DNA from 2 places in the Psychromarinibacter sp. S121 genome. Region 1 is predicted to be linked to the other one. Evidence: riboswitches for the same ligand, from Rfam matches in the RefSeq annotation. Region 1 holds a riboswitch; the other holds the start of a gene.
What was found. A riboswitch is a leader RNA that binds a small molecule or an ion and turns the genes downstream of it on or off. The one in region 1 is predicted to bind thiamine pyrophosphate.
Positions count from the first base shown of each region.

Region 2: another riboswitch for thiamine pyrophosphate. It lies ahead of thiB (thiamine ABC transporter substrate binding subunit); the one in region 1 lies ahead of ACP156_RS22410 (YkoF family thiamine/hydroxymethylpyrimidine-binding protein).

Region 1 is NZ_JBNAGE010000006.1:106,676-110,071, reverse strand. Features, by position in the region: gene ACP156_RS22420 (replicative DNA helicase) at 1-125, shown strand, start outside; gene ACP156_RS22415 (DUF475 domain-containing protein) at 243-1,388, opposite strand; TPP riboswitch at 1,622-1,728, shown strand; gene ACP156_RS22410 (YkoF family thiamine/hydroxymethylpyrimidine-binding protein) at 1,719-2,330, shown strand; gene ACP156_RS22405 (ABC transporter permease) at 2,397-3,155, shown strand; gene ACP156_RS22400 (ABC transporter ATP-binding protein) at 3,142-3,396, shown strand, end outside.
Region 2 is NZ_JBNAGE010000002.1:378,613-382,008, forward strand. Features, by position in the region: gene ACP156_RS10160 (MFS transporter) at 1-805, opposite strand, end outside; gene ACP156_RS10165 (NADPH-dependent FMN reductase) at 805-1,386, opposite strand; TPP riboswitch at 1,532-1,630, shown strand; gene thiB (thiamine ABC transporter substrate binding subunit) at 1,667-2,656, shown strand; gene ACP156_RS10175 (thiamine/thiamine pyrophosphate ABC transporter permease ThiP) at 2,632-3,396, shown strand, end outside.

The sequences.
Region 1 (3,396 bases):
TCGGCAAACAGCGTCACGGTCCCATCGGCACCGTGGAGCTGAGCTTCGAGGCCCAGTTCACCCGCTTCGGCAACCTCGTGAAGCCGTGGCAGGACGGCGGCGGCCACGGTGGCGACGACTACTGATACAAAAGGCAGACCAACGAGCAGACGACAACGGGGAGCCCCAGCGGCTCCCCGTTTTTCTGTTCGGCTGTGGATCGTGACGCGGCGGGGCCGATCTTGCGCCGGCCCCTGCGGGCGTCAGTGAGCCGCGGCCGGCTCCGTCACCGCGTCCTGCGCGGCGTCTTCCGCATCCGCCTCGGCCCGTTCGCGGGCGTTCCAGCGGATCGAGGACCACAGCGCGAACCCGATCATCGCGGCACCGCCAAGGCCGGTGATGACCTCGGGAATATGCACCTGCGACTGCGCGAACATGATGATCGACAGCGTGAAGATCGCGTAGAACGCACCGTGCTCAAGGAAACGGTACTCGGCCAGGGTCCCGTTCTCGACCAGCATGATCGTCATGGACCGCACGTACATCGCCCCGATGCCAAGGCCGATGGCGATGACGAACAGGTTCTGGCTAAGCGCGAAGGCCCCGATCACCCCGTCGAAGCTGAAGGACGCGTCCAGCACCTCGAGGTAAAGGAAAGCGCCAAGACCGCCACGCACGGCCGTCTTCTGCGCCTCTTGCGTGCTGTCCAGAAGGCCGCCCACGACCTCGACCAGCAGGAAGGTCAGCAGGCCCCAGATGGCGGCGCTGAAGAACACCGTGCGCTCGGCGCCTTCCAGCAGGCTGGAGAAGCCCATCACGAACAGCAGGGCGATCGCCACCTCGACGCCGCGGATGGTGGCGTATTTGGTCATCCGCGATTCCAGCCAGCGCACCCAATGCACGTCTTTCTCGTGATCGAAGAAGAACGACAGGCCCACCATCATCAGAAAGGTTCCGCCGAAGGCCGCGATGGGCAGGTGCGCCTCGTGCATGATGCGGGCGTATTCCTCGGGCTGCCCGGCGGCCAGCACGATGGCTTCCCAAGGGCCGATCTTCGCGGCGATCACAACGATCAGCAGCGGGAACACGATCCGCATGCCGAACACGGCGATCAGGATGCCCCAGGTCAGGAACCTGCGTTGCCATTCCGGGCGCATGGTCTTCAGCTTGTTGGCGTTCACGATGGCGTTGTCGAAGGACAGCGAGATTTCCAGCACCGCCAGCACGGCGCAGATGAAGAGGATCGAGCCGGTGCCCGCAAGCGTCCCCGTGGTCTGCCAGCCGAGGAAAGCGCCAAGCGCAAGGCCGGCGGCGGTCACCACGAAGGCCCACTTGAGGTACGAAAGCATGGATCGCTGACCCACGGCACCTGCCGCGGTCTGGCCCTGGGGGCGAGTTCCTTGTGTCATGTTGAAGTGTATCCAGGCGGCTGGAACAAAACTGGTGCCGACATCACGGAAGCGCCGCCACTTCCGCCAGAGGGGCCCGGTCACCGGTTATACGCGCCAACGGCCGCCATGCGGCACGCGCTGCGTGCCCGCGAACCTAGGTTACCTTAAGGGACTTAGCAACTGGCATTTCGCGGTTTGGGGCAGTCATCCGGGGGCCGTTGACATTCGCGCCGCGATGGCAGAGCGTGCGGCTACATCACCAGGGGCGCCCCGAGCGGGGCTGAGATGCGCGACGATGCGCGAACCCTTCACAGCTGATCTGGGTCATGCCAGCGGAGCGAGGTTCTTATGTTCATAGGCGCGCAAGTGTCGCTGTATCCGATGACGTCCGATTTCGTGGATGTCATCCTCACCGGCCTGAAGGGGCTGGATCCCTACCGAGATGATCTGCGGATCGAGACGGACGATATGTCGACCCTGATGGTCGGCGCGCCGGGCCCGTTGCTTGACGCGATCCGCGATCTGTTCGCCGCCGCCGCGCGCAGGCCCGAACACGTGACGATGCACGTCACCCTGTCGCGCGGCTGTCCGGGCGAGCCGGACGATCCCACCTGCCGGTGCGAGACCTTGACGCGCGCACAAAACCAGTCGCTCGACCAGCGGCAGGCCGAGGCGCGCGCCGCCGTGGCCGAGGCCCCGGTGACCGGCGTGGGCATCGACGTGCAGTTCTCGCTGTACGTGCTGGGTCAGGACCGGCACATGGACGAGATCTATGGCTGCATCGACTTCCTCAAGGCGTCGGGCACCTTTCTGAAGTCCAAGAACTTCTGCACCCGCCTGCGCGGCGACGCGGGCGCCGTGTTCGAGACGGTGCGGCAAGCCTTCCTGCGCTTCGGTCCGGCAGAGGGTCACGTGACCATCGACCTGACCGCCTCGGCCAACTCTCCCAGCCTCCGCTGATCCCCGACCCCGTCGCGACGGGCGCCGCAGGGCGTCCGCGCGCCCGGAGCCTCTGACGGAGCCGCCATGCCCCGCATCCTGCCCGCCCTTCTGTTCGCCGCCCTGCTGCTGACCGCGTGGGAGATCTATTGCGCCACCGCCGATGTGTCGCCGCTGGTGCTGCCACCGCCCAGCGGGGTGCTGCGGGCGCTGGTCGTTCAGCGCCACCAGATCCTGCACCACGCGGGCAGCACGATCCTTGTGGCGGCGCTGGGGTTTTCGCTGTCGGTGTTCTTCGCCTGCACCGCCTCGGTCGCACTGCATTTCGCGCCATGGCTCAGGCGCGGAGCGATGCCCCTGCTGGTGGCCAGCCAGACGGTGCCGCTGGTCGCGCTCGCGCCGCTGATGATCCTGTGGTTCGGCTTCGGCCTGCTGCCGAAAGTGCTTCTGGTCATCCTCGTGACCTTCTTTCCCATCCTCGTCAGCCTGCTGTCGGGCTATGCCCGCGCGCCGGGCGCATTCGTCGACCTGCTGTCATCGATGGGTGCGGGCCGGTGGCAGGTGTACCGCCGGGTGACGATGCCATCGGCCCGGCCCGCCTTCTTCGCCGGGCTGAGGATTTCTGCCACCTACGCCATCGTGGCGACGATCTTCGCCGAATACGCGGGCGCGCGGGCCGGGATCGGGATCTTCATCCTGACGGCCAAGAACAACTTCCGCGCCGACCTCGTGCTGGCCGGGGTCGTTGTCTCTGCTGTGTTGACGCTGGCCCTGCTGGGCGCGCTTCAGATCATCGACCGCACCACGGCGCGCCGGTTCCGGGAGGCGTCCGATGCTGCGCGTTGAGGGGCTGACGATCCGCGCCGGTGCGCGAGTTCTGGTTGACGATCTGTCGCTGGAGATACCGGACGGCCGGATCACCTGCCTGATCGGCCCCTCCGGCTGCGGGAAGTCAACTGTTATCAAGTGGCTGTCCGGCATTCTTGACAGATCGCTCGAAGCATCGGGCCGCGCTTTTCTGGACCGGAGACCGGTGCCGCGCCCCGACCCCGCGCTGGCTTATCAGCCGCAGCAGGACGCGCTGTTT
Region 2 (3,396 bases), on a different contig from region 1:
GCATCCGGATCGGACCGAAGAACAACGAGGCGACGCCCGCCGCCAGCACGACGCAGGCCATCACGAGACCGGCCATCGACGGGTCGGTATGCCCGTTGGCGGCAAGGTAATAGGGCACCTGCGTGGGCATCACGTAGAACAGCACGAAAGCCAGCCCGCACAGGAAGATGACGAAACACAGCACCGCAAGCCAGTTCGCCTCGCCATCGCCCGAGGCGGGGCCGTGTTCCGGCGCGGGGCCGCCGCGCGTGTCGGGCAGCGCCTTCCAAAGGAATGGCAGGTACAGTGCCGCGACCGCGTACAGAGCGAAGGGATACAGCGCGTTCAGCCCGGCCAACCATCCCGCGAGGCTGATGAAGATGAAGCCACCGAAGTTCACCGCCGACATCTGAAGGCCCATGAACCGGCCCCGGTCGGGCCCCGAGAAGATGTCGCCAAGCAGCGCCGCCTGCGCGGTCATCACCGCAGCCACGGCAAGGCCAAGGATCAGGCGGCTTGCAAGCACGGCGTAGAGACTGTTCAGCCAAAGCCCGGCGCTGCCCGCGATGGCGAACAGGATGACACCCACCAGCAACTGCCGCTTGCGCCCGAACCGGTCCGCCGCCATGCCCGCGAAGGGCGCGGAGATGGCGATCAGCAACGCCGGCGCCGTCACCAGCAACCGGGTCAGCAGCCCCGCGTTGGGCGTGTCGGCGTACATCGCCTCGATCCCCGGCAGCGACGGGCTGATCGTGGCGTTGGACATGATCGTGATCGACGCTGCCAATAGCAGCGCGATCGCGCGCGGGTCGCGGAGAAGATCCATCAGGCGGCTTTCTGTCGGTATGGTCGCGCAAGGCGGGCGTCCCGCAGCGCATGCGCCCACCATGTAAGGTCGTCGGCGAAGGTGTCCATCGCGGCATCGGTTGACGCTGCGTCCTCTGGCGCGACGATCCGCGCCGCTTCGGAGAACCTGGACCACGGCGATGCGAAGCTGATCGTTTCGCGGATCGTCACCGCGCGCAGTTCCGCGAAGACCGGCCGCAGGCTTTCCACCGCGCGCAAGCCGCCCGATACGCCCCCGTACGAGACAAAGCCCACCGCCCGCGCGGCCCATTCGTCCTTGGTGCTGTCGATCAGCGTTTTCAGCGGTCCGGGCGCGGCATGGTTGTACTCGGGGGTCACGATGACGAAGCCGTCGATGCCGGCGATCCGGTCTCGAAAAACATCGGCGGCGGAGGTCTCGCCGATCTGGATCGGCAGCAACGCCGGGTCGCGGGGGTCGATGACCGTGGTGTCGAAGCCGTGACGCGACAGCCCGTCGACCGTCCAGCGGGTGACGGTGTCGTTGAAGCGGCCCTCGCGGATGCTGCCCTGAACTACGGCGATTCTCAGTGTGTCTTGCATTGTCGGTTCCTTCCGATTTCTGAATCGCTGCGCAGGATGCCGCCTCAACCTAGGTTGAGGTCAAGAACGGAGTTTCTTTCAGAACCAAGCAGTTGGCGGCCCGTTCGCGGTTGGCTTGCCAAACCCGTGCGTTGGCCCTAGGTCTGAGCGTACCTCGGGGTGCCCATTCGGGCTGAGACGCGACAGCGGACCCGTTGAACCTGAACCGGCTCATACCGGCGGAGGGAAGGTGAACGGCACAGCCTCTATCCTGACCCGCCCGTCACAGAGGAGGAATGCCATGAAACTTCCCGCCATCGCCGCGCTTGCGGTCCTTGCCCACCCCGCCATTGCACAGGATACGCCGGTGCTGCGTGTGCTGACCTACGACAGCTTCGTGTCGGAATGGGGCCCCGGCCCGCAGATCGAGGCGGCGTTCGAGGAAACCTGCGGCTGCGACCTGCAACTTGTGGCCTCGGGCGACGGCGCGTCGCTGCTGGCGCGGGTGAAGCTGGAAGGCGAGCGGTCGGATGCGGACGTGATCCTTGGCCTCGACACCAACCTGACCGCCGACGCGGCCGCGACGGGCCTGTTCGCGGAACATGGGGTTTCGCCGGACGGGCTGGCCCTGCCGGTGGCGTGGGACGACCCGCTGTTCCTGCCCTATGACTGGGGCTATTTCGCGTTCGTCTACGACAAGACCAAGCTTGAGACCCCGCCGGCCAGCCTGAAGGCGCTGGCGGAAAGCGACCTGACCGTGATCATCCAGGATCCGCGCACCTCGACCCCCGGCCTTGGCCTGCTGATGTGGGTCGAAGCGGCGTTCGGAGACGACGCGCAGGCGTGGTGGGAAGCGATGGCGGCGAACATCCTGACCGTCACCGCCGGATGGTCCGAGGCCTACGGCCTGTTCCTTGATGGCGAGGCGGACATGGTGCTGAGCTATACGACGTCTCCGGCCTACCACATCATCGCAGAGGGCGACGATACCAAGGCCGCCGCACCGTTCGCCGAAGGGCATTATCTGCAGGTCGAAGTCGCCGGGAAGCTGGCGAACACCGACGAGCCCGAACTGGCGGACGCCTTCCTTGCCTTCATGCTGACCGAAGGTTTCCAGTCGGTGATCCCCGAGACGAACTGGATGTACCCGGCGGTGATGCCCGAGGGCGGTCTGGCCGATGGCTTCGACGGACTCGTGACGCCCGAAACCGCGCTGCTGTTCCCGGCGGACGAGGCGGACGGCGTGCGCGAGACGGCCATGCAGAAATGGCTGGCCGCTTTGGCCCGGTGACCGGCCGGGCGAGACACCCGGTGATCCGGATCGCAGGCGGAGCCGCGGCGCTTGTCGTCGCGGCCTTGACGCTTGGCACGCTGGTCGCAGTGGCGCTTCGGGCCGACGGCGGGCCCAGCCTTGGCCCGGCGGACTGGGCCGCGATCCGGTTCACGCTGATACAGGCGGTGCTGTCGGCCGTGTTCAGCGTGCTGCTGGCGGTGCCCGTCGCGCGCGCATTGGCGCGGCGGCGGTTTCCGGGCCGTGTACTGCTGGTCACGCTGCTGGGCGCGCCCTTCATCCTGCCGACGATCGTCGCGGTCTTGGGGCTGCTGGCCGTTTTCGGGCGCAGCGGCATCCTGAGCACCGCGCTGGGCTGGGTCGGGCTGGGACCGATCCACATCTACGGGCTGCACGGAGTCGTGCTGGCCCATGTGTTCTTCAACATGCCGCTTGCGGTGCGCCTTATCCTGCAAGGCTGGCTGGCGATCCCGGCCGAGCGCTTCCGGCTTGCCGCCTCGCTTGGCATGGGCCCGCGCGAGGTGTTCCGGCGGCTGGAATGGCCGATGCTGCGCGCCGTGGTGCCGGGCGCATTTCTTGTAATCTTCCTGGTCTGCACCACCAGCTTCGCGGTCGCTTTGACGCTGGGCGGCGGCCCGCGCGGCACCACGGTCGAGCTGGCGATCTATCAGGCGTTCCGGTTCGAATTCGATCTTGGCCGCGCGGCGCTGCTGTCGCTGATCCAGTTCGGCATCTGCGCG